Regions from separate parts of the Pseudarthrobacter scleromae genome, predicted to be linked through region 1. Evidence: riboswitches for the same ligand, from Rfam matches in the RefSeq annotation. Region 1 holds a riboswitch; the other holds the start of a gene.
What was found. A riboswitch is a leader RNA that binds a small molecule or an ion and turns the genes downstream of it on or off. The one in region 1 is predicted to bind glycine.
Positions count from the first base shown of each region.

Region 2: linked by a shared signal. The riboswitch ahead of gcvP (aminomethyl-transferring glycine dehydrogenase) and the one ahead of gcvP (aminomethyl-transferring glycine dehydrogenase) in region 1 are both predicted to bind glycine.

Region 1 is NZ_BMKV01000009.1:14,186-29,048, forward strand. It holds gene IEX33_RS18095 (AMIN-like domain-containing (lipo)protein) at 1-286, shown strand, start outside; gene IEX33_RS18100 (APC family permease) at 379-1,935, opposite strand; gene IEX33_RS18105 (Dps family protein) at 2,158-2,637, shown strand; gene IEX33_RS18110 (MFS transporter) at 2,743-4,326, opposite strand; gene IEX33_RS18115 (TetR/AcrR family transcriptional regulator) at 4,394-4,933, shown strand; glycine riboswitch at 5,025-5,123, shown strand; gene gcvP (aminomethyl-transferring glycine dehydrogenase) at 5,302-8,235, shown strand; gene gcvT (glycine cleavage system aminomethyltransferase GcvT) at 8,247-9,404, shown strand; gene IEX33_RS18130 (L-serine ammonia-lyase) at 9,813-11,252, shown strand; gene IEX33_RS18135 (TspO/MBR family protein) at 11,266-11,811, opposite strand; gene IEX33_RS18140 (lipid II:glycine glycyltransferase FemX) at 11,921-13,054, shown strand; gene IEX33_RS18145 (peptidoglycan bridge formation glycyltransferase FemA/FemB family protein) at 13,120-14,466, shown strand; gene IEX33_RS18150 (threonine/serine exporter family protein) at 14,515-14,863, shown strand, end outside.
Region 2 is NZ_BMKV01000005.1:421,545-436,407, forward strand. It holds gene IEX33_RS15185 (MBL fold metallo-hydrolase) at 1-1,308, opposite strand, end outside; gene IEX33_RS15190 (hypothetical protein) at 1,781-2,119, shown strand; glycine riboswitch at 2,245-2,342, shown strand; glycine riboswitch at 2,344-2,451, shown strand; gene gcvP (aminomethyl-transferring glycine dehydrogenase) at 2,504-5,356, shown strand; gene gcvT (glycine cleavage system aminomethyltransferase GcvT) at 5,367-6,500, shown strand; gene gcvH (glycine cleavage system protein GcvH) at 6,575-6,958, shown strand; gene glyA (serine hydroxymethyltransferase) at 6,955-8,292, shown strand; gene IEX33_RS15215 (L-serine ammonia-lyase) at 8,556-9,998, shown strand; gene lipA (lipoyl synthase) at 10,023-11,030, shown strand; gene IEX33_RS15225 (methylenetetrahydrofolate reductase) at 11,081-11,914, shown strand; partial or broken gene IEX33_RS15230 (formyltetrahydrofolate deformylase) at 11,976-12,146, shown strand; gene IEX33_RS15235 (hypothetical protein) at 12,152-12,370, shown strand; gene IEX33_RS15240 (hypothetical protein) at 12,414-12,656, shown strand; gene IEX33_RS15245 (hypothetical protein) at 12,666-12,830, opposite strand; gene IEX33_RS15250 (universal stress protein) at 13,011-13,433, opposite strand; gene IEX33_RS15255 (hypothetical protein) at 13,482-13,991, opposite strand; gene IEX33_RS15260 (aspartate transaminase) at 14,230-14,863, shown strand, end outside.

The sequences.
Region 1 (14,863 bases):
ATCCGGGTTCACCATCCCGGTCCGGGGAAACGGGCGCCTGCAGGTGACAGTCAACGCACCCGCCTACGACGGGAACGGCAACTCCACCTATAACCCGGCTGACCCTGCCGAGCTCTCCAACGTGGCCGGTTACCAGACCTTCCGCCAGATGGTCTGGGCCGGGAGCTACGAGGGCTACACCAGCATTGGCCTGGGTGTCCGCGCCCGCCTTCCGTTCCGGGTCTTCACCCTGGACGGGCCGGGCTCGGGATCCCGCCTGGTGGTGGACGTGGCGCACTACTGGTGACAGGTGGCCGTAAACGGAAAGGTGCCGCTTCCCCCTGGTACGGGGGAACGGCACCTCTCCTGCGCCCGGGCTGTTGGGCTGGCCCAGGGTGACTACTCCGGCACCACGAGCGCGGGGGTATCCCGCTTGAGGGTTTCGCCGCGGAAGAAGCCGGGACGCACCCTGGCCATAATGAGCATGACGGCGGCGCCTGAGGCCAGGATGCCGACGCCGAGGACGAACACCAGGCCCACTCCAAAGATTTCCGAGCCGCTGCCGAATTCCGGGGCCCAGCTGTCCACTGCCGTCTGCAGGAACACTACGAACAGCCCGACCCCGCCCAGCACCGGGCACACCAGCCGGAGAACGAAGTGCCGCAGGCTGTCGAAGACGCTGTGGCGGAAGTACCAGGCGCAGGCCAGTGCCGTCAGTCCGTAGTAGAAGCAGATCATCAGTCCGAGCGCCAGGATGGTGTCGTTGAGGACGTTCTCGCTGAGCACATGCATTACCGCGTAGAAGCCCGCAGACATGATGCCGGCGGCAACGGTGGCGAAGCCCGGCGTCGCGAACTTCCTGCTGACGCGGCCGAACGGTGCGGGCAGGGCGCCGTAGAACCCCATGGCCAGCATGCTCCTGGAGGGGGACATGAACGTGGACTGCAGGGAAGCAGCCGAGCTGGACAGCACGGCAAGGGACATGAGGATGGCGAACGGACCCATGATGGGGGAGGCCAGGGCGGTGAAGATGTTCTCGTGGATCTCGGTATTGTTCAGGCCGTTGCCGGTATCCCCGACGCCGGCGAACATCATGGTGGCGATGCTCACCAGCAGGTAGATCGCCAGGACAATGAGGGCGGTGAGGGTACCGGCCAGCCCGGAGGTCTTCCGGCCGTTGGACGTTTCCTCATTGACCGTCAGGCAGACGTCCCAGCCCCAGTAGACAAAGATGGAGAGCGAGATGCCGGCGGCGATCTGCCCAAAAGTCTCGATCCTGGTGACGTCGAACCATTCCCAGCTGAACGGGATGGCGGTTTCAGACGAGGACCAGTTGGCAAAGGCCATGCCGACAAACAGCCCCAGGACCAGCAACTGGAATCCCACCAGGCTGTACTGGACCAGCTTGGTGGTGTGGAGTCCCCGGTAGCTGACCCAGACCGCCAGGGCCACGAACACAAAGCAGGTCAGCACGTTCAGTGCCTTGTTTGCTGACAGCTCAGCAAGTTCGGGTGAGCCGGTCAGCTGTGAAAGGAAGAGGTAAAAGAAGTCGACGGCGACTCCCGCGAGGTTGGAGAGCACAATGATGTTCGCGGCCAGCAGGCCCCAGCCTCCCATCCATCCCACCCAGGGGCCGAAGGCCTTGGTGACCCAGGTGAAAGTGGTGCCGCTGTCCGGGGAATCGGCATTGAGTTCCCGGTAGGCCAGGGAGACCAGGATCATGGGGATGAACCCGATCAGGAAGATGACAGGCAGCTGGAGCCCGGCTTCGTTGACCGTGGGACCCAGGGCGCTGGTGAGGGTGTAGGCGGGGGCAATGGTTGATATGCCCAGGACCACGACGGCGAGCAGGCCCAGCTGCCCGCCCTTCAGTCCTTTGGGGCTGATGCCGGACGTCCCCGGGGAGTGCGGCCCGGAACCGGCAGGGGATGTTCTGGTGCGGATGGTCTCGGTCATGGCACCACTTTCTGGAAGATGTTGAGACAACGGTCACTATATGAATGGCGTTCATTTAGTATGAGTGGATGTGACGCAGGACGCAAGGGGAAATATGAATGCCGTTCGTTTATGTCCGTGTTTCACAAATTAGTAAGCTCACTGAGAAATCCTCCGCCGACCGTCCCCAGCGCGCTGCGGTGCTGATAGCGTCGGGACTACTGGACCACTTGAGGAGGACGCATGAAAGCTTCACCGACACTGACCAACAACCTGCAGGCCGTGCTCGCCGACCTGATCGAACTGCACATCCAGGGCAAGCAGGCGCACTGGAACATCGTGGGAACCAACTTCCGCGACCTGCACCTGCAGTTGGATGAAATCGTGGACGCTGCCCGCCAGTTCGCTGATGACACTGCCGAGCGGATGCGGGCACTGCACGCGCTGCCGGACGGCCGCAGCTCCACCGTGTCCGGGTCCACGAGCCTGGCCCAGTTCCCTGAAGGCCTGATCAGCACCAAGGACGCGATCGAACGCATCGTCGCTGCCCTTGAGGCTGCCGTTGGCACCATGCGCAAGGTTCACGATGAAGTGGATGAAGAGGATCCCACCACTGCGGACCTTCTGCACGAGTTCATCGCCAAGCTGGAGCAGTATGCCTGGATGGTCAACGCGGAAAACATGAAGCCTACCGCCAGCGTTACGGCGCCGGACGCAAAGTAGCAGCGTCCGCAGCGAAGCGGAGTGCAGGGCGCCCGCAGCCGGAGGTGGAATCCTCCGGCTGCGGGCGCCTTTTGCTGTCCCGGGACGTGGTGGGCAGGGCACCTTTCAGCTGTCCGCCTTGGGCACTTTCCGAAGCACGACGGCGGCGAGGACTGCCGCCGTCGCCATCAGTACCAGCCCAATTCCTGCGGTGATGTGCACTCCCGAATCGAACGCGGCTGCCGCGGCCAGGCGCACGGCGTCTGCAAGGGGCTGCGGCAGCCTGGCCGCCAGCTCCATGGCGCCGGCGAGGGTCTCGCCGGCCTGCGCGGTTCCCGCGGTGGGGGCGCCTTCGGTGATGCCCGCCGGCAGCCGCAGGTTGTGCTGGTACGAGGCCGTAAGAATGGAGCCCAATACCGCGGTTCCCAGCAGTGCGCCCACCTCGTAGCCCGTCTCGGAGACCGCTGCTGCTGCGCCTGATTTTTCCGGGGGCGCACTTCCCAGGATGAGGTCGTTGGAGATTGTTTCGGCAGTTCCCACGCCCAGCGCGAGGATCAGCAGTGCGGCCAGTAGCAGTGAGGGACCCCCCGTGTGGCTGCCAAAGGTGACCAGGCTGTACCCCATGGCGCTCATCGCGAGCCCGGCCGCCACCACGAAGCCCGGCCGCATCTTCCGCACGGCCGGCACCGCGGCGAGCCCCGCAACAACGGTGGCCACCAGGGCCGGAATCATCGCCATTCCGGCGGCCGAGGGTGACATGCCCTCGATGAGCTGAAGGTGCTGGGCCAGGAAGAGGATGAACCCGTTGAAGGAGAACAAGGCCAGGACGTTGGCGGTGATCGCCATGCTGAAAACCCTGTTCCGGAACAGGGAAATGTCCAGGAGCGGGCTGTGCAGGCGCTGCTGGCGGCGGACAAACACAACACCCATTGCCACGCCGAACGCCATGGTCCCCAGCGCCGCGGCGCCTGGTCCTTCAGTGGCGAACTCCTTGATCCCATAGACCACCGGGGCCATGGTGAGCAGCGAGAGCAGGATGCTGGGCGCGTCCACCTTCCCCGGGGACGGGTCCCGGGATTCCGGAATGAAGGCGGGGCCCAGGACCAGGAGGGGGAGCATGATGGGCACTGCGACCAGAAGCACTGCTCCCCACCAGAATTGTTCCACCAGCCAGCCGCCAAAGATCGGCCCCAGTGCGGCGCCGCCCGAGAACCCTGCGGCCCAGACCGCGATGGCCAGCCGCCGCCGGTTGGGGTCCGGAAAGATGTTCCGGATCAGCGACAGCGTGGAGGGCATCAGCATGGCACCAAAGAAGCCCAGCGCGGCCCTGCCTGCGATAAGCCAGCCGGCGCTGGGGGCAAAGGCGGTGGCTGCTGATACCGCCGCGAAGCCAATGCTGCCGATGATCAGCAGCCGCCGGCGTCCGACTCTGTCGCCCAGGCTCCCCATGGCAACCAGGAGCCCCGCCAGCACCAGCGGGTAGGCGTCCACCACCCAGAGGAGCTGAACTCCCGAGGTGTCCAGGGCGCTCGCGATGGCCGGCAGTGCAAACGTCAGTGCCGTGTTGTCCACGGCCACCAGCAGGACTGGGAACATCAGTAGCGCCAGCGCCAGCCAGTCCCGCCGGCCTCCCCGGAAGCGGTTGCCTGCGGGCAGATTGGACGGAGCGGGGTGGAAGCTCTTGGGCTGGGAGGCGGCGGGCGGTGTCATGAACTTAACTGTACCGTCTGGACGGTATAGTTAAGAAATCGAATCCCGACCGTGCATGATGGGAACCATGGCCAGGAAACCCGTCGCGCGAGATGCAGTCCTCGATGCTTTTGAAGAGCTCCTTATCGACGTGGGGGAGCGGGCGGCCACCCTCGATGCGGTCGCCAGGCGGGCCGGAGTCTCCAAGGGCGGCCTGCTCTACCACTTCCCCAACAAGGAAGCACTGATCACGGCCACCCTCGAGCGGCTGGACCGGCTGGCAGGGGAGGATCTCGCCGCGATGGCGGCCGCGAAGGAAGGCGCCGCCGCGTACTTCATCCGGTCATCCCTCTGGTCCGACACCCCCATGGACCGCTCCTTTGTTGCTGCCACCCGCCTGGCGGAAGTGGCACATGAGGAGGCACGGCGCCGCTTCGCCGCGATCCAGCAGCAGTGGCTGGACCTCATCGGGAAGGACGTGGGTACGGCAATGGCCAAGGCGGTGCTGTACATGGGGGATGGGCTGTACTTCAATGCCATGTGGGAGAGCGGGCCGTCCGGTAACCCCGGGAACAGGCGGGAAGACGTGGAGGAACTCCTGGCGGCAGTGGAGCGGCTGAGGGGCTGACCGGCATTTGCCCGCGGGCCCGCAGCGTAGGAGAATTGCTCCATGTGTGGGCCGTCACCGGCAACCACAAACACTACAAATTAATAGCCTTTGATCTGCGGCGGGAGAGTTCTGCCAGAAGGTACAAGCAGGCGCCGTAGGAGCAATACCTCCCCAGGAATCTCACAGGCCCATGTACCGCCGCGGCGAGGCAACTCTGGAAAGCAGCAGGCTGCCGGCTCGGAGATCCGGTCCCGGAGATCCAGGCAGCTGTACTCACCGACGGTGCAAGCGCGGCCAGCCCAGGCAGGCCACGCGGAAACTCTCAGGTCCACTACAGAGCGGGGAGGGACACGAATCGATGTGGCGTACCCTGCGCCGCCCTATTTATGGAGTTCCTCGTGACTGTATCTTCGGCCTCCGCCACCCCGGCAACCGCCACCCATGCTTCTGCCGAACCCGCTGCCGCAGCCTTCGTTGACCGGCACATCGGCGCAAGGCGCCAGTCCGACGTCGACACCATGCTCAAGGCCGTGGGATACGACACCGTGGACGCACTGGTAGATACCGCCGTCCCCAAGGACATCCGGCAGGACTCTCCGCTGGAACTGGCAGGCGCGCTGAGCGAGGTGGAGGCCCTCGCTGAGCTCCGCAGGCTGGCCGCCAAGAACAAGACCGCCGTGCAGATGATCGGCCAGGGCTACTACGACACCGTTACGCCGCCGGTGATCCGCCGCAACATCCTCGAGGGACCGGCCTGGTACACCGCCTACACGCCCTACCAGCCGGAGATTTCCCAGGGCCGGCTCGAGGCGCTGCTGAACTTCCAGACCATGGTGCAGGACCTGGTGGGCCTGCCCATCGCCAACGCCTCCCTGCTGGACGAAGCCACCGCCGTGGCCGAGGCCGTGCTGATGATGCGCCGGGCGAACAAGGCCACAGGCCAGAATGCAGATGCCCGTGACGGCAAGACCGTGCTGGACGCAGACTGCCTGCCGCAGACCATCGCCATTGTGAAGGGCCGCGCCGAAGCGCTCGGCTTCGAGGTTGAGGTGGCGGACCTTTCCCAAGGACTGCCGGACGGAGCCATCAACGGGATTGTCCTGCAGCAGCCTGGTGCTTCCGGCCGGGTCTTCGACCACTCCGCGGTGATCGGCAAGGCCAAGGAGCGCGGCGCCCTGGTGACCGTGGCAGCCGACCTGCTGGCCCTCACCCTCATCACGCCTCCCGGCGAGCAGGGCGCGGACATCGCCGTGGGCTCCGCCCAGCGCTTCGGCGTCCCGCTGTTCTACGGCGGCCCGCACGCGGCCTACATGGCAGTCCAGAAGGGCCTCGAACGCTCGATGCCCGGCCGCCTGGTGGGCGTCTCCAAGGACAACGCCGGCGTTCCCGCCTACCGCCTGGCCCTGCAGACCCGCGAGCAGCACATCCGCCGCGAAAAGGCCACGTCCAACATCTGCACCGCGCAGGCGCTGCTCGCCATTGTGGCTTCGATGTACGCCGTGTACCACGGCCCGGAGGGCTTGAAGGCGATTGCGCAGTCCGCCCACACCCATGCCAGGACCCTGGCTGCGTCCCTCAAGGCCGCAGGCCTCGAAGTGCTGCACACCAGCTTCTTCGACACCGTCACAGTCTCCGTACCGGGCAAGGCTGCCGGAATCGTTGCTGCCGCCGAAGCCAAGGGCATCAACCTGCGCAGCATCGATGCCGACACCGTCGGCTTCTCCACAGATGAAACCACGACGCCGGACATTGCCGGCCGTGTCCTCGACGCTTTTGGCGTGAAGGCCCCCGGCGTCCCGGCCACGGCGAACGGCGACTCAGCCTTCGCGCTGGACAGCGCCGTCGAACGCTCCACCGACTTCCTCCAGCACCCGGTGTTCAACACCCACCGCTCCGAGACCCAGCTCCTGCGTTACATCCGCAAGCTTTCCGACCGGGACCTCGCGCTGGACCGCACCATGATCCCGCTGGGTTCCTGCACCATGAAGCTGAACGCCACGGCCGAGATGGAAGCCATTTCCTGGCCGGAGTTCGCCTCCATCCACCCGTTCGCCCCGGATTCGCAGACTGAGGGCTGGCGCGAACTCATTGCTGACCTGGAAGCGCAGCTGACGGAGATCACGGGCTATGACCAGGTGTCCATCCAGCCGAACGCCGGTTCGCAGGGTGAGCTCGCGGGCCTGCTGGCGATCCGCGGCTACCACCACTCCCGCGGGGACCAGCAGCGCAACGTCTGCCTCATCCCGGCCTCGGCGCACGGCACCAATGCCGCATCGGCTGTCCTGGCCGGCATGAGGGTGGTTGTCGTGGCGACCGCATCGGACGGCACCATCGACCACGCGGACCTGTACGCCAAGATCGAGGCCCACAAGGACTCCCTGTCCTGCATCATGATCACCTACCCGTCCACGCATGGTGTGTACGACGCCGACGTCCGCGAGGTCTGCGATGCCGTCCACGCCGCCGGCGGCCAGGTGTACATCGATGGCGCAAACCTGAACGCGCTTGTCGGTCTGGCGCAGCCGGGCAAGTTCGGCGGCGACGTGTCCCACCTGAACCTGCACAAGACCTTCTGCATCCCGCACGGCGGCGGCGGACCCGGCGTCGGACCCGTTGCCGCCAAGGCACACCTGGCACCCTTCATGCCCGGCAACGCCGCCACTTGGACCGAAGGCAACGACGTCCCCATCTCCGCCTCCAAGTTCGGTTCCGCCGGCGTGCTGCCCATTTCGTGGGCGTACGTGAAGCTGATGGGCGGCCAGGGCCTGACCGAGGCCACCAAGTCCGCACTGCTGGCGGCCAACTACGTCGCGGCACGGCTGAACGGCTACTTCCCGGTCCTCTACACCGGCGAAGCGGGGCTGGTGGCGCACGAGTGCATCCTGGACCTGCGCGAACTCACCGCCCGCACCGGCGTCACTGCTGAGGACGTGGCCAAGCGCCTCATCGACTACGGTTTCCACGCCCCCACGCTGGCGTTCCCCGTGGCCGGCACGCTGATGGTGGAGCCCACCGAGTCCGAGGACCTGGGGGAGATCGACCGCTTCATCGAAGCCATGACCGCCATCCGCAAGGAGATCGACCAGGTGGCCAACGGCGACTTCACCGTGGCCGACAGCCCGCTCCGGAACGCCCCGCACACCGCTGCCGCCGCCATCAGCAGCGACTGGGACCGCGCCTACCCGCGCGAGCAGGCGGTGTTCCCGGTGAAGTCACTCAAGCAGGACAAGTACTTCCCGCCGGTTGGCCGCATCGACGGCGCAGCCGGTGACCGGAACCTGATTTGCTCCTGCCCGCCGCTCTCCGAATTCGAAAACTGAGGACGCCTGCCATGACTGAGAAGCGCACCGTCCTCTACGACGAGCACACGAAGCTGGGTGCCTCCTTCACCGACTTCGGCGGCTGGCAGATGCCCCTTAAGTACAGCTCCGAACTGGCCGAGCACCATGCCGTCCGGAACTCCGCAGGGCTTTTTGACCTGTCCCACATGGGCGAGGTCTGGGTCACCGGGCCGGAGGCTGCCGCGTTCCTGGACTATGCGTTGGTGGGAAAGATCTCGGCCATGGCCGTGGGCAAGGCCAAGTACTCGCTGATCTGCACTGAGGACGGCGGCATCATCGACGACCTCATCACCTACCGCCGCCCTGCGGCGGATACCGCAGGAGACGGGACGGACCGCTTCCTGGTGGTTCCCAACGCAGGCAACGCGGACGTAGTGGCCGCGGCCCTGGCCGAACGTGCAGCCGGGTTCAACGTCCGGGTGGACGACGCCTCCGCGGCCACCTCGCTGATCGCCGTCCAGGGTCCCAGGGCACAGGAGCTGCTGCTGCGCCTTGTCCCGGCTGCACAGCATGGCCTGGTCACGGAACTGAAGTACTACGCCGCCGTGGAGGTTCCGTTCCTCGTGGGAGGCGCCGGGAAGGAGCTCCTGCTCGCCCGCACCGGCTATACCGGTGAGGACGGCTTCGAGATCTTTGTGGCGAACGACGACGCCCCCGCCCTGTGGCAGGCACTCGCCGCCATCGCGGAGGATGGCGAGCTGACGCCTGCCGGGCTGGCTTCGCGCGACTCCCTCCGCCTTGAAGCGGGGATGCCGCTGTACGGGAACGAGCTCTCGCTGCAGGGTGACCCCTTCGCCGCCGGACTGGGACCCGTCGTCGCGCTCTCCAAAGAAGGCGACTTTGTGGGAAAGTCCGCCCTGGCCGCCAAGAAGATGGCCGGAGCCGGCTCCACTGGAGGCCGCAGGCTTGTGGGACTCAAAGGACTGGGCCGGCGCGCCGGCCGCGCACACTACCCCGTGCTCAAGGACGGCAAGACCGTGGGCGAAGTGACCTCCGGACAGCCTTCGCCCACCCTGGGGTACCCGATCGCCATGGCGTACGTCGATGTTGAGTTCACCCAGGCCGGCACGGTATTGGACATCGACCTGCGAGGCAAAGCGGAGCCGTTCGTCGTCGTCGATCTCCCGTTCTACAAACGCTCCACATAGGCCTGGAATCACAGTGGCTCCGGGGCCACCGGACCGGACAGTTTCACGCGTGCCCTGGGCCCACGCCGTCAGGGTTCCCTGGCCGAGCTTGCGAGGCTAGGGAGACGGTGGGGAGCACGCTTCCGGATACCTGTCCCACAGGGGCGAGGTCAAGGCACCTTGGGCACGGACACGAGGCCGCTTCCTGCACGGGCAGGAGCGGACAACGTTTGTGTGTTGGTTTCCTCCGCCCATGCCGGGTCGCGGAGGTTGTCTCCTGCTTGCCTTGTCGCTTGGTGACGGAACCCTGGATGGCTGGGGGATTCCGGAAGCGTGCGTCAGAGCGACGAAGGAGCAGCACGCGGAGGAATTCCGCAGCCATCCACCCAACCGACCACGCACCCAACTCAGTTTTAGTAAGGACAAGTAATGGCTGTTGGCGTCTTTGATCTCTTTTCTATTGGGATCGGTCCCTCTTCTTCCCACACTGTGGGGCCGATGCGGGCTGCTGCTGTGTTCGCGGAGGAGTTGAAGGCTTCGGGGGTGCTGGCGGGGGTGGCGTCGTTGCGGGTGGATTTGTATGGGTCGTTGGCTGCGACCGGTCACGGGCATGGGACGATGACGGCCATTTTGCTGGGGTTGGAGGGTTTCCATCCGGAGTTGATCCTGCCTGATGAGGTGGAGGAGCGGCTGGCTGCGATCGCCGAGACCGGGACCCTTCAGCTGGCCGGTGCGGTGGCGTTGCCGTACGGGGTGAAGGATATGGTGCTGCGGCCCTTGACGGTTCTGCCCAGGCATACGAACGGGATGACGTTCACGGTCTCTGACGCCGGTGGGCGGGTGTTGCATGCGGCGACGTTCTTTTCGGTGGGTGGCGGGTTCATTGTCCGTGAGGGTGAGGAGGACGCGGCCCAGCTGGAGCTGGAGGAGTCGAAGAAGGAGCTGCCGTTGCCGTTCCGGACCGCTGCGGAGTTGTTGGGGCACTGCCGGGTGACGGGCCTGGGCATCAGTGAGGTGATGCGGGTGAACGAGGAGGACAGCCGGTCACCGGAGGAAATCCGCGAAGGCCTGCTGCACATCTACTCCGTCATGGAAGGCTGCGTGGCCGCGTCGCTGAAGCGGGAGGGTGTGTTGCCGGGCGGGTTGAAGGTCCGGCGCCGTGCCCCGGACTGGTATGACCGGTTGCGGAAGGAAAGCGCCCGGCCCGGCGGCGCCGGTGACGAGAACGGGGCCGGGGACGAGTTCCATGATCCGAAGTATTGGCAGGAGTGGGTTAATTTGATTGCTCTTGCGGTGAATGAGGAGAACGCGTCGGGGGGCCGTGTGGTGACGGCGCCGACGAACGGGGCTGCGGGGATCATTCCGGCGGTGCTGTATTACGCGCTGCATTTCGCACCCGGCATGGAGAACGCGTCCCAGGAGGACCGGGATGACGTCGTGGTGCGTTTCCTGCTCGCCGCGGGTGCGGTGGGGGTGCTGTACAAGGAGCAGGCGTCGATTTCGGGGGCTGAGGTGGGGTGCCAGGGTGAGGTGGGGTCGGCGTCGTCGATGGCCGCTGCGGGCCTGGCTGAGGTGATGGGCGGGTCTCCGGCGCAGGTGGAGAACGCGGCGGAGATCGCGATGGAGCACAACCTGGGGTTGACGTGTGATCCGATCGGCGGGCTGGTCCAGGTCCCGTGTATCGAGCGGAATGCCATTGCGGCGGCGAAAGCGATCAACGCGGCGAAGATGGCGCTCTGGGGTGACGGGTCCCACCGGGTGTCGCTGGATGAGGTGATCGTGACCATGCGTGAGACCGGCAAGGACATGAGCTCCAAATACAAGGAAACGGCCATGGGCGGCCTGGCCGTCAACGTCGTCGAATGCTGACAGCACTAACCCTTCAGTTGTGGACCGCTGCCCACCAGTTCAAAGTGGACGCGAAGACCAGCCAGGCGATGTAGGGCATCAGCAGCAGTCCCGCGGTCCGGCTGATGGGGCCGAAATAGAGCACCGTCACCGTGACCGCGGCGATCAGGGCCACAATAATGGCCATGGCCAGCCAAAGGGCAGCCGTACCCAGAGCTGGATAGAGGCCGAAGAACACCGGAGTCCAGGCGAGGTTCAGGCCCAACTGGACCGCGTAGGCCGTTAACGCAGGCCTGGTCCTGGAAGTCCGCTTCCGCCAGACCAGCCAGGCAGCCACCGCCATGGCTGTGTAGAGCAGTGTCCACACCGGGCCGAAGAGCCAGTTGGGCGGGGACCAGGGTGCTTTGTCAGCTGTGGCATACCAACCGTCCACGTTGTCCACGGTAGAGAATCCGCCGAGCCCGGCCACCAGGAAGGATGCCACCAGGAATCCGGCCAGCACCGCTGCCTGAACCCGCGCGCTGTACGGCTGGTCGCTTCCATCCGGCGGGGATGACAACTCTTCACGGTTCGGCTGCATGCCTCCACCCTTGCCAACCCGTCCACCCGAGTCAAGGGCACGGGTGACAGCAGGCACGGGCCGGCTCCTGAAAAGCCGCGGGGGCTTCAGGCTTTAGACTTGAGGCTGCATGTCCGCACGCAGACACGAGTACCGAAACCGCGCACGAAACCGATTGGACACGGCCCCCTTGCGAGAATTTACCGCACGTTTTGCCACAGCCGAAGAGATTGAAAACTGGGACAAGCACGTCACGGCCAACCCCAACGGCGGCAACATGCTGCAGTCCGCCGCGTACGCGTCAGTAAAGAACGGCAGCGGCTGGAAAGTCCGCTTCCTGGTCCTCGAAAACGGTGGATCTGCCAGCTACAACCTGGTGCTCGAAAAGAGCTTCCCTGTGCTGGGCCGGCTGTGGTACCTCATCAAGGGCCCTGGCCTGGAGGCGGCGCCGGACCTCAAGGCTGCGCTGGAGGCCTGCGCAGCTTTTGTCCGCGGCCGGAAGCTTAACGTCTTCACCATCAAGATCGAGCCGGACATCGTGGACTCGGATGAGGCCCAGGCACACCTGAGGGGGGCGGGCCTGGCCAAGGCACCCAACATCCAGTCCAACGACTCCACTGCGCTGCTTGATATCTCCGGCCCCGAAGAAGCGGTGTTCAAGGCCATCTCCTCCCGGGCACGCAACGCCATCCGACGGGCCGAGCGGGAAGGCTGCGAAGTGGTCCGCAAGGAACACGGTCCGGAAACCTACCGGGCCCTTTATGGCCTGATGGCGGACACCGTCAACGCCAAGGGCTCCATGCCCTTGCGCAGCTACGAGTATTACGCTGCGTTCTGGGACGAATTCTGCAACCGGGGCCAAGGCAACTTCTTCTTCACCTATGAGGACGGAAAACCCAGTGTGGGAGCCTTTGTCATCAACTATGGTGCCAAAGCCACCTACAAGGACGGCGGCTCCACCCAGAACCGCAAGCAGTACGGCGATTCGCACCTCGTCCAGTGGGCTGCCATCCGGCGCATGCAGGAACTGGGCTGCACGGAATACGACTTCTGCGGCACCCCGCCAGCCTCACAGATCAAGGACAAGAGCCACAATCTCTACGGGATGGGCATGTTCAAGACCAGCTTCACCAAGACTGTCACCGATTTTGTCGGCTGCCACGACTACGTTCTCTCGCCCCTCAAGCACCGGCTCTGGGTCAAGGGAGCGGAGAAGGTGTTCCGCCGGATCGAAACTGCCCGCACCGGCCAGCAGTTCTACTGACCCGGAAGACCGGCCGCAGCTGACTGCCCAGCCACCCGCCGCCGGGCCCTGCCCACATCCTGCCTATGCCAGCCCCCATCCGTGAAGAAGGTAACCCCTTGACTGCAATATCCGCCGCCGACCTGGAGTTCGCCATGCTCAGCGATGCCGAATTCGAGCAGTTCGCACTGAAGCACCCACAGAACAGCTTCCTCCAGTCCCTCGACTTCGCCCGGTTCCAGCGCGCCAGGGGACAGCAGGTTGAACTCTTCGGAGTGCGCCGCGACGGCGAACTGGTGGCGGCCGGCAAACTGAACTACACCACCACGCGCCTCGGCTACACGGTGTGCGAGTGCGCCAAGGGCCCCCTGATGGACTACACGGACCTTGAACTGGTGCGCGCCGTCGTCGAACTCCTCCGCAAACGCGCAGCGGAGCGGAAAGCCGCCGAGCTGCGGATCTCCCCGAACCTCAGGTATATCGCCCGCGATGCCGACGGCGCGGAACACCCCGACGTGGAGGACAACAGGCCGCTGGTGGAACAGCTCGGCGGGCTGGGGTTCCAGCACCAGGGGCTGGACATGAACTTCGTGAACGTGAACTGGATGTTCATCAAGAGCCTGGAAGGCATCCAGGACGCGGAGGAACTGATCATGGGCACCAGCTACCGCACCCGGAAGGCCATCCGCAAAGCGGAAAAGAACGGTGTTTTCCTGGAACAGGCAACGCTGGAGACCCTTGATGAGTTCTACGGCGCCCTGAGCCGGGCCGGCGACGAAAAGGGCTTTGTCTACCGCGAACGCGCCTACTATGAACAGCTGCTCCGCACCACCTCGGCCGAGTTCACCAAGCTCATGATGGCCAAGATTGACATTCCCGCCTACCGGAAATCCATTACGGAGCGGCTGGCCGCGGAAGCGGAAACCGCGGCAGAACTCCGCCGCGACGTAGAGGAGACCGGCAGCAAGAAGAAGGCCAACCGGCTCAAAGTGGTCCAGGACCTGGTGGACAGCTACGAGCGAAGTCTGAAGGACATTGAACGCTTTCCGGATTCGGTTGGCGTTGCCACGGTGGCCGCCATCCACTTCGTCTGCTACGGCGACGAAGTGGTCTGCGTCATCGGCGGCACCGTACAGGACTACATCTACTTCAACGGCGCCACGTCGCTGTACTGGGGAATGATGCTGCACGCCCTTGAAAAGGGCTACCCGCGGTACAACTTCTACGGCACGTTCGGCATCTCCGGCCAGGACGAGGAAGGCCACGGCGGCTACGAGTTCAAGAAGGGCTTCGGCGGCGAAGTGGTCCAGCTCGTGGGCGACTTTGTGATGCCTGTCCGCCCTGCCGTGTTCCGCGCCAATAAGCTTGCCCGCGCGGCAGCGGGGGCCGCCCGCCTCCTGCTGGCCAAACTGCCCCTGCGGCGCTCCGCCTGACGCGCTCCGCAGCCACGCTGCACACCATTACAACGGGAGGAGGGACCCATGACCGACCGGCCTGACTATCCCGGCGGCGGATCACCGAAGGCGACGCCATCACCGAAGGCAACGCCGCGCACGGACGGCCTGCCCAAAACCGAGCCGCTGACCCCCTCCCAGCTGCGGCAGAATGCTGCGGCGAAAAGGATGCTGCGGCGCCTGGTCCAGGGCGAGAACCCGCCCACGGCTCCCATGAGCATCGTGGACAGGCTCACCGGGAGCCCCTATGCGAACCCCATGATCCAGGTGGGCGGCGTGGACACGTCCGCCCGGAAAACCCTGGATTTCGCGCTGCACCTGGCCGAAACCATGTTCCGCTACGGTGCTGGTGCCTTGGAGGTTGAAACCAGCATCA
Region 2 (14,863 bases), on a different contig from region 1:
GCTGGCCTCGATGTGGACCACGTCGCGGCCGGCGCGCTGAAGGAGGCTCGCAGCCACGGCGGAGCGGTAGCCGGAGCCGCAGTGCACCCACAGCCGTCCGGCGGGGACCTCGTCCAGGCGCCGGAGCAGCTCATGGAGCGGGATGTTCACTGCGTCCCGGATATGGGATTTTGCGAACTCGTCGGTGCGGCGGACATCGAGGATGGGATCGTCCTTGGGCCTCTGCAGCACCTCCTGCCAGCCGACACTGTCGTAGGAGGAGGTTGCCGCCCCGGGCGCAAGGTCCGCAGGTCCGGCGCCGATGGCCGCATCCGGTTTGTCGATGCCGATGCGGGACAGGTCACGGATGGCGTTCTCCACGTCCTGGCGCGCGCCCACGAGCGTCAGCTGTTCGTCCCAGGGCAGGACCCACCCCAGGAAGGCGGTGAACTGCGTGCCGTCGCCGTACTCGAAGCTGACGCTGCCGCTCAGGTGGGTGTTGGCGAAGGCCACCCGGTTCCGCAGGTCCACCACCCACTCGCCCCGCCCCAGCCGGGACACCAGCTCATCCTGGTCCAGCGAGTCGGGCAGGTCCAGATCCGGCGCGGTGGGGCCCGCCATGTTGATGGGGGCCATGTGGGCGTAGTAGGACGGATAGGCCGTCAGGTTGTGGATCAGCTCGCGGACAAAGTGGTCCTCGTCCGGGTCCGTCAGGGCATGGTTCCCGCTCAGCTGCTCGCCGATGGTGGAGGATTCCGCCCCGCTGGCCGGGCCCGACGAGCAGAAGGAGCCGAAGCCGTGGGTGGGGTAGAGCCCGGCGTCCTTACCCGCTTCATCCACCAGCCGCCGGACCGACCTGTACTGGTGGTGGGTGAGCGGCACGGTGTCTTCCTCGCTGACCAGGTCGGTGCGGCCCACGGAGCCGTAGAGCAGGCTTCCACCGGAGAACACCGCCTGGCGGTCACCGTCCGTCACGATGTAGGAGAGGTGGTGATGGGTGTGCCCCGGCGTGGCCACGGCCTTGAGGACCATCCGTCCCACCTGCACCGTGTCTCCGTCCGAGATCGGCTGGCGGCTGTACGGGACGTGGTCCGCTGCGTTGACCAGGTAGGCGGCGTTGTGGTCACCGGCGAGCTGCAGCCCGCCGGTGACGTAGTCGTTGTGGATGTGCGTCTCGGCCACGTGCGTGATCCTCACCCCGGCGTCCGAGACCGCCTTTTCCACCCGGTCCGTGTCCCGCTGGGGATCGATGACCACGCCCACCGCGCCGTCGTGCACCAGATAAGTTCGGTCGCCCAGCTGCGGCGTTTCGATCGTGATGACTTCCATGCCGGGTTCCTCCTTGAACGGGTGTCAGCCTGATCGCCACGTTACCCCCGGGCGCCCGGTGCCGGTACCCCGGTGGCCGGGACGGCTTCCTTATACCCCTAGGGGTATTATATAGTGGGCTCATGACGCATCGGTGCGTCAGTCAACGAACCTGCAACGAAGGACCTGTTATGTGCCGTGTGGCCACCTGCCAAAAATGTTCCAAGGCCACGTGGGCAGGCTGCGGCAACCACGTGGACCAGGTTATGAAGAACGTCCCGGAGTCCCGCCGCTGTACCTGTTCCACCGCGCCGGCTCGGCCATCGGCCACCCAGTCGGGCGCCGGGTTTGGATGGATCGCCAAGCTGTTGGGGCGCTGAGGATAAAACGGAAGCGGACGACGGCGGGAGGTTCCGCCGTCGTTCGCCTGCTTCAGGCGGCGCCCACCTGAAGTGAGGGCCTGCTGGCCGGCCGCCCGGCTAGACTCGCCTGCATGGGGGACAACAGCACACCTGACGAGCGCGAAGGCGCACCTGATGAACACGAATCGCGGAAATCGGCCCGGCTGCCGGGTGTGGTCCTGCCGATCGCAGGGCTCGTGGTCCTGCTGGTGGGGTGCGTGGTGGCCTGGCTCAACAGGAACACCTATATCGGCTGGTTCGCCTACGCGCCGCTGAGCAACCAGCCTTTCTCCGGCACCGGGATGGCGTTCCTCAGCCCTGGGACGCAGGCGGGCCTGGCAATCGCCGTCGTTGGCCTGCTGCTGCTCGCCTTTTGGGCGGGCTACCGAACCGGCAGGAAAGCTGCACCAAAAACTCCTGGCCAGTTCTAAGCCCAAGCGGACGACGGCGGCGCCTCCCGCCGTCGTCGTCCCGCCTCTGCGGGTCCCGAAGTTTGGATCCCGGCGCGCATCTTGGTATCCTGTGAGTCGTGTCACCCACCAGTGGCACATGCTTATGATCTGCGGCGGGAGAGTCCTGCCGGTACGTTCAGCAGGCGCCGTAGGAGCAAATCCTCCCCAGGAATCTCTCAGGCCCACGTACCGCCGCGGCAAGGCAACTCTGGAAAGCAGTCCGGGCAACCGGGCTCACCGACGGTGCAAGTGGCGTCCCGCTGAACAGCAGGGCAACGCAAAACTCTCAGGTCCAATACAGAGCGGGGAGGAACCCGAATCAACGTGGTGCTAAGGCGCCACCTGAATTATGGAGTTCCCCTCATGACGGTTCACTCGTCCCCAACCACCTTCGCAGACCGCCATATCGGCGCTCGCCGCCAGTCGGACATTGACACCATGCTCAAGGCCGTCGGTTACGACAGCCTCGATGGCCTGGTGGACAGCGCGGTCCCCGACTCGATCCGACAGGACAAGCCGCTCACCCTTGAGGGCGCCCTGAGCGAAGTCCAGGTCCTCGCCGAGCTCCGCAAGCTCGCCGGCAAGAACAAGATGGCCGTGCAGATGATCGGCCAGGGCTACTACGACACCGTGACCCCGCCGGTGATCCGCCGCAACATCCTTGAAGCCCCCGCCTGGTACACCGCCTACACCCCGTACCAGCCCGAGATTTCCCAGGGCCGGCTTGAGGCGCTGCTCAACTTCCAGACCATGGTCCAGGACCTCACCGCGCTCCCGGTGGCCAACGCCTCCCTCCTCGACGAAGCCACGGCCGTGGCCGAGGCCGTGCTGCTGATGCGCCGCGCCAATAAGAACAAGACCGTGAAGGACGGCAAGACTGTCCTGGACGCCGACCTCCTCCCGCAGACCATCGCCATCGTCCTGGGCCGCGCCGAGGCCCTCGGCTTCGAGGTGGAGGTCGCCGACCTCACCAACGGACTTCCAAACGGCGACATCAACGGCGTGGTCCTGCAGCAGCCCGGCGTCTCCGGCCGGGTCTGGGACCAGTCCGCCGTCATCGCCGAGGCCAAGGAACGCGGTGCGCTGGTCACGGTCGCCGCCGACCTGCTGGCCCTCACCCTCATCACCCCTCCCGGCGAGCAGGGTGCGGACATCGCCGTCGGCTCCACCCAGCGCTTTGGCGTGCCGTTGTTCTTTGGGGGACCGCACGCCGCCTACATGGCCGTCCGCGACGGCATGGAACGCACCCTCCCCGGCCGCATCGTCGGCGTCTCCAAGGACAACGCCGGCGTCCCCGCCTACCGCCTGGCCCTGCAGACCCGCGAGCAGCACATCCGCCGCGAGAAGGCCACGTCCAACATCTGCACCGCGCAGGCACTGCTGGCCATCGTCTCCTCCTTCTACGCCGTGTACCACGGCCCCGACGGGCTGAAGGCGATCGCCGAAACCGTCCACAACAACGCCCGCGCCCTGGCCGCCACGCTGAAGCATGCGGGCCGCGAGCTGGCGTCCGAGACCTTCTTTGACACGATCACCGTCCGCGTGCCCGGCAAGGCCGCCAAGGTCATCACCGCCGCCGAAGCCCGCGGCATCAACCTGCGCCTCATCGACGCGGACACGGTTGGCGTGTCCGTCGATGAAACCACGACGCCGGAGGTCCTCTCCGCGGTGGCCGTCGCCTTCGGCGCCGGTCCGGTGGTGTCCGGCCAGGGCTTTGAACTGCCCGAATCGGTGCTGCGTACCTCCACCTACCTGCAGCACCCGGTGTTCAACACCCACCGCTCCGAAACCCAGCTGCTCCGTTACATCCGCCGCCTCTCCGACCGGGACCTGGCGCTGGACCGCACCATGATCCCGTTGGGTTCCTGCACCATGAAGCTGAACGCCACGGCCGAGATGGAAGCCATTTCCTGGCCCGAGTTTGCCTCCATCCACCCGTTCGCCCCGGACTCCCAGACTGAGGGCTGGCGCGAACTGATTTCCGGGCTGGAAGCCGACCTCGCCGAGATCACCGGGTACGACCAGGTGTCCATCCAGCCGAACGCCGGGTCCCAGGGCGAGCTCGCCGGGCTGCTGGCGATCCGCGGCTACCACCACTCCCGCGGGGACCAGCAGCGCAACGTCTGCCTCATCCCGGCCTCGGCGCACGGCACCAACGCCGCGTCCGCCGTCCTGGCCGGCATGAAGGTGGTGGTGGTTGCCACCGCTGCGGACGGCACGATCGACCACGCCGACCTGGAAGCCAAGATCGAGGCCCACAAGGACGTCCTCTCGGCCATCATGATCACCTACCCGTCCACCCACGGCGTGTACGACTCCGATGTCCGTGAGGTCTGCCACGCGGTCCACGCCGCCGGGGGACAGGTGTACGTTGACGGTGCAAACCTCAACGCTCTTGTGGGCCTGGCGCAGCCGGGCAAGTTCGGCGGCGACGTCTCGCACCTGAACCTGCACAAGACCTTCTGCATCCCGCACGGCGGCGGCGGACCCGGCGTCGGACCCGTTGCTGCCAAGGCACACCTGGCACCCTTCATGCCCGGTGATGCAAACAAGGCCGCCCATGAAGCCGGGCATGGCGTTGCGATTTCCGCTTCGCGTTTCGGTTCTGCGGGTGTGCTCCCAATTTCCTGGGCCTACGTGAAGCTGATGGGCGGGACCGGCCTCACCGAGGCCACCAAGTCCGCACTGCTCGCGGCCAACTACGTCGCGGCACGGCTGAACGACTACTTCCCGGTCCTTTACACCGGCGAAAGCGGCCTGGTGGCGCACGAGTGCATCCTGGACCTGCGCGACCTGACGGCCCAGACCGGCGTCACCGCGGAGGACGTGGCCAAGCGGCTCATCGACTTCGGCTTCCACGCCCCCACGCTCTCCTTCCCGGTGGCGGGCACGCTCATGGTGGAGCCCACCGAGTCCGAGGACCTCGCGGAGATCGACCGCTTCATCGAAGCCATGATCACCATCCGCAAGGAAATCGACCAGGTGGCCAACGGCGACTTCACCGTGACCAGCAGCCCGCTGCGCAACGCACCCCACACGGCCGCCGCCGTCGTCTCTTCTGACTGGGACCGCGCGTACCCGCGCGAGCAGGCAGCCTTCCCCGTGTCCTCCCTCCGGCAGGACAAGTACTTCCCGCCGGTTGGCCGCATCGACGGCGCCGCCGGTGACCGTAACCTGGTCTGCTCCTGCCCGCCGCTGTCCGAATTTGAGAACTAAGGATTTCCCGATGACTGAGAACTACACAGCGCTCTATGAGCAGCACAAGCTGGCCGGCGCCTCCTTCACCGACTTCGGCGGCTGGCAGATGCCCCTTAAGTACAGCTCCGAGCTGGCCGAACACCACGCCGTCCGTAACGCCGCCGGCCTGTTCGACCTCTCCCACATGGGCGAGGTCTGGGTCACCGGCCCGGACGCCGCAGCCTTCCTGGACTACGCCCTGGCCGGCAAGCTGTCCGCCGTGGCCGTGGGCAAGGCCAAGTACTCGCTGATCTGCCAGGAAGACGGCGGCATCATTGACGACCTCATCTCCTACCGCCGGAGTGAAGAGAAGTACCTGGTGGTTCCCAACGCCGGCAACGCGAAGGTGGTGGCCGCTGCCCTGGCCGAGCGGGCCGCCGGCTTCGATGTCACCGTGGAGGACGTCTCCGCCGAGACCTCCCTCATCGCCGTGCAGGGCCCGAACGCCGAAGCCATCCTCCTGACGCTGGTCCCCGCCGAGCAGCACTCCCTGGTGACTGAGCTGAAGTACTACGCGGCCGTCGAAGTAGGGATCACCGTCAACGGCGCTGTCCAGGACCTGCTCCTGGCCCGCACCGGGTACACCGGCGAGGACGGCTTCGAGATCTACGTCCCGAACGGGGACGCCGCCGGCCTGTGGGAAGCGCTGCTGGAAGCCGGTGACGGCCACGGGCTCATCCCCGCCGGCCTCGCCTGCCGCGACTCGCTCCGCCTGGAAGCCGGCATGCCCCTCTACGGCAACGAGCTTTCCCGCGAGGGGAACCCCTACGCCGCAGGCCTGGGCCCGGTTGTTTCGCTGGCCAAGGAATCCGACTTCATCGGCAAAGCCGCCCTCGCCGAGCTCAAGGCTCGCGGTGCAGGCTCCACGTCCGGCCGGAAGCTGGTGGGCCTCAAAGGCCTGGGCCGCCGCGCCGGCCGCAGCCACTATCCGGTCCTCAAGGACGGCAACGTCGTGGGCGAGGTGACCTCCGGCCAGCCTTCACCCACCCTCGGCTACCCGATCGCCCTGGCCTACGTCGACGTCGAACACTCAGAACCCGGCACCGCCCTCGACATCGACCTCCGCGGCAAGCCAGAGCCCTTCGAAGTAGTAGCCCTCCCGTTCTACAAGCGCCAGAAGTAACGCTCTCTCATTTGATGCGCGTTTTGACCAAACGCTCTCTCACTTTTCACACACCAGATTGAAGGAAACACACCATGGCAAAAGTTGTTGCTGAACTGAAGTACTCCGCCGAGCATGAATGGGTTGCTGCTGACGGATCGGGACCCGCCAACATTGGTATCTCCGCCGTGGCTGCCGAAGCCCTGGGCGACATTGTGTACGTGGACCTGCCCGAGGTCGGCTCCGTCGTGACCGCGGGAGAGACCTGCGGCGAGGTGGAATCCACCAAGTCCGTCTCCGACCTCTACGCCCCCGTCACCGGCGAGGTTGTGGAGATTAACGACGACGTCGTCTCCGACCCCGCGCTGATCAACAACGATCCCTACGGCGCCGGCTGGCTCTTCAAGGTGGCCGTCACCGAGGAAGGCCCGCTCATGTCCGCTGCAGAATACGCGGCAGCCAACGGCGGCGAGCTGTGAGCGCCGCGGGCGCAGGCGCCGGCACAGTGGCCGCCGCATTTGAGCAGGTGGTCTCCCTGTCCCTGGACGCGGACCTCTCCACCCTGGACCCCGAGATCGCGGCAAAGATCGACGACGAACTGACCCGCCAGCGCGACGGGCTGGAGATGATCGCTTCCGAGAACCACACCGCCGCAGCCGTTATGCAGGCACAGGGCTCGGTGCTCACCAACAAGTACGCCGAGGGCTACCCGGGCAAGCGCTACTACGGCGGCTGCGAGCACGTTGACGTCATCGAACAACTGGCCATCGACCGCATCAAGGCACTGTTCGGCGCAGAATTCGCCAATGTGCAGCCGCACTCCGGCGCGCAGGCGAACGCCTCGGTCATGCACGCGCTGATCAAGCCGGGCGACACCATCATGGGCCTGAATCTTGCCCACGGCGGCCACCTCACCCACGGCATGAAGATCAACTTCTCCGGCAAGCTCTACAACGTGGTCCCTTACGGCGTCCGCGAGGACACCCACACCGTGGACATGGCCGAGGTGGAACGCCTGGCCCAGGAAACCAGGCCTGCGCTGATCGTGGCCGGCTGGTCCGCCTACGCCCGGCAGCTGGACTTCGCCGAGTTCCGCAGGATCGCCGATTCCGTGGGCGCCTACCTGATGGTGGACATGGCGCACTTCGCCGGTCTCGTGGCCGCCGGTCTCCACCCGTCACCGGTGCCGCACGCCCACGTCACCACCTCCACCACGCACAAGACCCTCGCCGGTCCGCGCGGCGGCATCATCCTGACGAACGACGCCGGCATCGCCAAGAAGATCAACTCGGCTGTGTTCCCGGGCCAGCAGGGCGGCCCGCTGGAGCATGTCATTGCGGGCAAGGCCGTGGCCTTCAAGATCGCGGCGTCCGAAGAGTTCCGCGAGCGTCAGGAGCGCGTCCTGGCTGGTGCCCGGATCCTGGCCGAGCGCCTGGTCCAGCCCGACGTCACCGCCAAGGGGATCAGCGTGGTCTCCGGCGGCACCGACGTGCACCTTGTCCTGGTGGACCTGCGCAACTGTGAGCTTGACGGCCAGCAGGCCGAGGACCGGCTCGCGGACATCGACATCACCGTCAACCGCAACGCCGTCCCGTTCGACCCCCGCCCGCCCATGGTCACGTCCGGCCTGCGCATCGGCACCCCCGCCCTGGCCACCCGCGGCTTCGGCGAGGCCGCCTTCCGCGAGGTTGCGGACATCATTGCCGAGGCATTGACGGCCGACGCCGGGACGGACCTTTCGGGGCTGCGTCACCGCGTCGAGGAGTTGGCGAAGGCCCACCCGCTCTACCCGGGCGTCGCACCACTGTCCTGAGGCTGGTTCCGGAGCCGGCGGACCGGACATTTTCACGCGTGCTGCTCCTTCGTCGCTTTGACGCACGCTTTCGAAAAGTCCGGCTCCTCCGGCCCCTCTCGGGGAGTCGCCTTGGTGACATGCCCGCGGAGTGGGTGGGGCATCCGGCAGCGGGCGTCTAAGGGAGCGTCACGTCCGCTCAGCGGGCGTCTACGCGACCGAGCCCGCAGAGGATGTCCTGCCTACTCCATCCCGACCACTTGTTTTAGTTAGGAACCACGCACATGGCTGTTGGTGTCTTTGATCTGTTTTCGATCGGTATTGGGCCTTCGTCGTCTCATACGGTGGGGCCGATGCGGGCTGCTGCTGTGTTCGCGGGGGAGTTGAAGGCTTCGGGGGTGCTGGCGGGGGTGGCGTCGTTGCGGGTGGATTTGTATGGGTCGTTGGCTGCGACCGGTCACGGGCATGGGACGATGACGGCCATTTTGTTGGGGTTGGAGGGGTTTCATCCGGAGTTGATCCTGCCGGATGAGGTGGAGGAGCGGCTGGCTGCGATCGCCGAGACCGGGACCCTTCAGCTTGCCGGTGCGGTGGCGTTGCCGTACGGGGTGAAGGATATGGTGCTGCGGCCCTTGACGGTTCTGCCCAGGCATACGAACGGGATGACGTTCACGGTCTCTGACGCCGGTGGGCGGGTGTTGCATGCGGCGACGTTTTTCTCGGTGGGTGGCGGGTTCATTGTCCGGGAGGGTGAGGAGGACGCGGCCCAGCTGGAGCTGGAGGAGTCCAAGAAGGAGCTGCCGTTGCCGTTCCGGACCGCTGCGGAGTTGTTGGGGCACTGCCGGGCGACGGGATTGGGTATCAGTGAGGTGATGCGGGTGAACGAGGAGGACAGCCGCACCCCGGAGGAGATCCGGGCGGGGTTGCTGCATATTTACTCGGTGATGGAGGGGTGTGTGGCGACGTCTTTGAAGCGTGAGGGTGTGTTGCCGGGCGGGTTGAAGGTCCGGCGCCGTGCCCCGGACTGGTATGACCGGCTGCGGAAGGAAAGCGCCCGGCCCGCCGGTGAAGACCCGGAGGGTGAGGGCGCGGACACCGAGTTCCATGATCCGAAGTATTGGCAGGAGTGGGTTAACTTAATCGCCCTGGCCGTGAATGAGGAGAACGCCTCCGGTGGGCGGGTGGTCACCGCGCCGACGAACGGGGCTGCGGGGATCATTCCGGCGGTGCTGTATTACGCGCTGCATTTCGCACCCGGCATGGAGAACGCGTCCCAGGAGGACCGGGATGACGTCGTGGTGCGTTTCCTGCTCGCCGCGGGTGCGGTGGGGGTGCTGTACAAGGAGCAGGCGTCGATTTCGGGTGCTGAGGTGGGGTGCCAGGGTGAGGTGGGGTCGGCGTCGTCGATGGCCGCTGCGGGCCTGGCTGAGGTGATGGGCGGGTCTCCGGCGCAGGTGGAGAACGCGGCGGAGATCGCGATGGAGCACAACCTGGGGTTGACGTGTGATCCGATCGGCGGGCTGGTCCAGGTCCCGTGTATCGAACGGAACGCCATTGCGGCGGCGAAAGCGATCAACGCGGCGAAGATGGCGCTCTGGGGTGACGGGTCCCACCGCGTCTCGCTGGACGAGGTGATCGTGACCATGCGCGAGACCGGCAAGGACATGAGCTCCAAATACAAGGAAACAGCCATGGGCGGCCTCGCCGTCAACGTCGTCGAATGCTAGTCGAAGGCAAAAGGAAGAACACTAATGACATTGGCACCTGAAGGCCGGAAGCTTTTGCGCGTTGAACAGCGCAATTCTGCTGTTCCGGTGGAGCGTAAGCCGGAGTGGATCAAGGCGAAGGTCCAGATGGGCCCGGAGTTTGTCCAGCTCAAGAACCTGGTCAAGAAAGAAGGCCTGCATACGGTGTGTGAGGAGGCCGGCTGCCCCAACATTTTCGAGTGCTGGGAGGACAAGGAAGCCACGTTCCTGATCGGCGGGTCCGAGTGCACCCGGCGCTGTGATTTCTGCCAGATCGATACCGGCAAGCCCTCCCCGGTGGACATGTTCGAACCCACCAAGGTGGCCCGCTCCGTGCAGGCGATGCAGCTGCGCTATGCCACCGTCACCGGCGTGGCCCGGGACGACCTCGAAGACGAGGGCGTGTGGCTGTACGCCGAGACGGTCCGGAAGATCCACGAACTGAACCCCGGCACCGGCGTGGAACTGCTGATCCCGGACTTCTCCGGCAAACCCGAGCACATCAAAGCGATCTGCGATTCCAAGCCCGAGGTGTTCGCGCACAACGTCGAGACCGTGCCGCGGATCTTCAAGCGGATCCGACCGGCGTTCCGGTACGAGCGGTCCCTGGATGTGATCACGCAGGGCCGGAACCTGGGCATGGTCACCAAGTCCAACCTGATCCTGGGCATGGGCGAGACCCGCGAGGAGATCTCCGAGGCCCTGCGGGACCTGCACGAGGCCGGGTGCGACCTGATCACCATCACCCAGTACCTGCGCCCGAGTGAGCGGCACCTGCCGGTGGACCGGTGGGTCAAGCCGCAGGAATTCGTGGACCTCCAGGACGAGGCCACCGAGATCGGGTTCCTCGGCGTGATGTCCGGGCCGCTGGTCCGTTCCTCCTACCGCGCCGGGCGGCTCTGGGCCACCGCGATGCGGAAGAAGGGCTGGGAGATCCCCGCCGAACTCGCCCACATCGAGTCCTCCGGCAGCACCCGCCAGGAAGCCAGCTCCCTGCTGGCGGCCACTGCATGACGGGATAGCCACCGCTGAAGCCCCTGAAAACTGAAGCAAAGACAGGACCAATGATGTTCCCCGTCAGAATCGAAATCATTCCCTCCGAGGGAATCGTTGAGCAGGTCTTGGCCAAGGTGTCCGCGGCCACGCCGCTGAGCGTCACCTGCCTGCCGCACCACGGCATCGAGCGCACCATGCGCACCGCCGTGGAGCTGAGCGACGCCGGCTACCAGGTGATCCCGCACCTCGCCGCCCGGAGCATCCGCAGCCGTGCCGAGCTCACCGACATCATCCGTGGCTGCGATGCCGCGGGAATCCGCGAAGTCTTCGTTATTGGGGGAGACCGGAAGCAGCCCGCCGGCACCTACGACTCGGCGTTTCCGGTCCTCGAGGACATCGCCCAGTACACCGGCGGAATGATGCGCGTGGGCGTGGCCGGCTACCCGGAGGGCCACCCGCTGGTCAGCCCCCTGGACCTGCTGGACGGACTGCTGGCCAAGCAGCCTCTTGCCTCGCATGTAGTCACGCAGATGTGCTTTTCCGCCGGAAAGATCCACGATTACGCCGCGCTCCTGTGCCGCGAAGGCGTCCACCTGCCCCTGTGGGCGGGCGTGGCGGGGTCCGTCCCGCGGACCAAGCTGGTGGCACTCGCCACGCAGATCGGCGTCGGAAGTTCCCTGAAGTTCCTCAGCCGCAAGGGCCCGCTGGCCCGCAAACTCCTCAGCGGCGACCGGTACTCCCCGGACACCCTGGTGGCCGGGCTCAAAACCACGCCCGGCGCCGTTGCCGGCATCCACCTCTACAGCTTCAACAGCCTCGACTCCCTGCCCTCAGGTCCTGGAAACGTATCCTCTTCCGCACTCCAGACAGCTTTGATCCGAGGAGCAGCACGTGACAACTAACCCTGTGACAACCCGCCAGGAGCCGCATCTTGGGCGGCAGCTCACCAACGCGGGGCCTTATGAGGGCCCGTTCATCTCGCAGCAGGTCATCGAGGTGGACCACACGTACACGGCCGATGACCTGGTGGCGGTGGTCCGGGACGCGGAGTGCGTGGCGCTCCGGAATGCCGTCCGCTGGCACTGCGAGGGCCGGATCCTGCTGCTGGGCAACCGGACCGTCGTCCTGCGGTAGGCGCCATGAAACCGAGCGAAGCACACAGCTGGCGGCGGGTGTCCTGGAACGCCCTGCCCGCAGGCCAGCCGGTACGCCTCTCTCAGGACGGGCAATATATCGGCTGCGGCGTGGTGGACGGGTCCACACCGGACGGCTCCATCATCTGGGTGGTGTTGGACGGGTGGTCCGAGCGTCGCATGTTCCACCGGGAGGACTTCGTCAAAGTGGAGATCAAAGGATAGAGCCGGGTGTTGACCGCCCACCCGCAAGTGGCCACGATGGGGTATGACTGAGACCGGAGCTGACCCCGCAGGCACCCCTTCTGGCGACGATGCCGAGGAGGAGGTCGACGGCGTGGCGACGGCGGAGGGCATCGCGGACGAGATCCGGGACGAGATCCGCCTGGGCCACGTCGAGGACGACGTCAGCCACGTGCTTGAGGAACGCTTCGACGAGGCCGGCATAAGCTTGCGGCCGGAGGCCGTGGACGACCTTGCCGAGGAGATCGAGAAGGACGCCTCGACCTAGGTATCCGGGCTAGGGCCAGTCGGCCAGCCGGAACTGCACGGGCTGCCGAATGCCGACCAGGAGGTCGCCGGTCCACTCGGCGACTGTGCGCTGCCGGCCCTCCAGCGGATCCGAAATATCGGGCTGCTGAACTTCCTCGCGGGCAGTCTGCGTAGCGTCGTCCGAGCGTTCCATGTATCCCCCCTTGGCGTGCTGTTGAAGCTAACCGTAGGCAGGCCGGGACGGCAACGGAAGAGGGTTTATCTATCGACGGGATAAACTTGGCAAATCTTGAGCAAGAGGCGCATAAAGCAAGCGGACGACGGCGGGAGGTCCCGCCGTCGTCCGCTGTCCTTGTGCCCCGCTGGGGAGCGGCTAGTCGTCGTAGGTGTTGGCGATGTAGACGTCGCACGGTGCGTTGTGCGCCACGCTGTTGGCCACGCTGCCGAGGAGCCGGCCGATGCCGCGCATGCGCCGGTTGCCAACGACGATGAGCCGCGCGTCGAGGCGCATGGCTTCCTTGATGAGGGCGTCAGCGGGTTTGCCGCGGGCTGCGAAGTAGCTGATCTCCACTCCCGGCCGCGTTTCGCCAAGGGACTTCGCGACCGTTTCGGCGGCTTCGGAGTTCCAGACCTTCACTTCATCCGAGCCGACGCCGAAGGTCTCGGCCCGGTCCGAGTCGAATGCGGTGACGATGTGGAGGGAACCTCCCAGCGACTTTGCAAGGCCCAGCGCCACTTCCGCAGCCTTCCGTGCCGACGGGCTGCCGTCCACACCTACAACAACTACTCCGCTCATGCTGTGCTCCTTCGTTCTGTGTCCGTGGTTCAACGTCCACTGGCCAGTCTAGAGAAGTTCAGGCTGAAGACCCCACGTCATTTTGCGGATGTCCCCACTTTGCAGTCCGCTGAGCGCGGCGAGCTCGAAGTCATCCATGACGCCGAGGCGGCGGGCGGCGGCCAGGAGGGTCAGCCGCCGCTCCTCCAGGGCAGCCTTTGCTTCCCCGAGTTCGGCCAGCTCGGACTTCAGCCCCGCGATGACAGCCAACTGCTGATCCGGGTGTGCCCCGGACGGCAGCAGGTCATCAAAGGACAGGCCGATGGTTCGGATGGTCCAGCGGGAAAGCCCTGCAGCCTCGGCCAGGCGCGTCACCTTGATCCCGTCCCGGAGCGCCTGCGCGATGTGCTGGTTCAGGCGGACGAAGAGCGGACGGCTGCTGCTGGCGTTGAAGGCGATGCGCTGCCGGTTCGCCTTGAGCAGCCTGCGGAGCTTGTCCGCCTGCCGGGCGGCGGGGTCGGGTTTCGGCATTCCGCGGTAGCGGTAGTAACCGGCATCGTCCTGGTGCGTAACGCTCAAGATCACTCCTCGGTTCGGTGTGCCGCTGAACGGGCCGACGTACCTAGAAGGCTAGGCAGCAAGGTGCCGCGGCGGGAAATACCAATAGTGCGTGGACCCATACCCGGAACGTGTGGGTGGGCCAGCCATAAGGGACGCTTATCCGCCCACGCACTTTAGGTCTTATCCACAGCAGCGCGATTTCCCTAGTGTCGAAGGAAACGAGCACCGCTCACTCCTGACTCCCTAGGAAGAGACCATGCCAGAATTTGTACCTGCCTCGCGGGTGTCCCGCATCAAGTCCTCAGCCAGTGTGGCTGCTGCGGCCCGGGTGCGTGAGCTCAAGGCGGAAGGACGCCGCATCCTCGACCTGACAGTCGGGGAGCCGGACTTCGACACGCCGGAGCACATCAAGGCAGCCGCCGTGGAGGCCATCACCCGCGGCGAAACCAAGTACACGTCGGTCACCGGAACTCCGGCGCTGCAGAAGGCCATCCTCCAGACCCTCGAGCTGCGCACGGGCCTGCCCTACACGCCGGCTGAGGTCACCATCGGCGGGGGAGCCAAGCAGGTCATCTTTACCGCCTTCATGGCCTCCCTCAACGCCGGCGACGAAGTGATTGTTCCCGCCCCCTACTGGGTTTCCTACCCGGATATGGTGCTGGCCAACGACGGCACGCCGGTCGTTGTTCCCTGCGGCGAAGACTCCGGATTCAAGCTCACCCCGGAGGCCCTGGCGGGTGCCATCACAGGCCGGACCAAGTGGGTCATCCTCAACGCACCGTCCAACCCCACCGGCGCCGTCTACTCCCGTGCCGAACTGCGGGCGCTCGCCGACGTCCTTGCTGTTCACCCGCACGTCTCTGTCCTCGCGGACGAAATTTACGACCAGA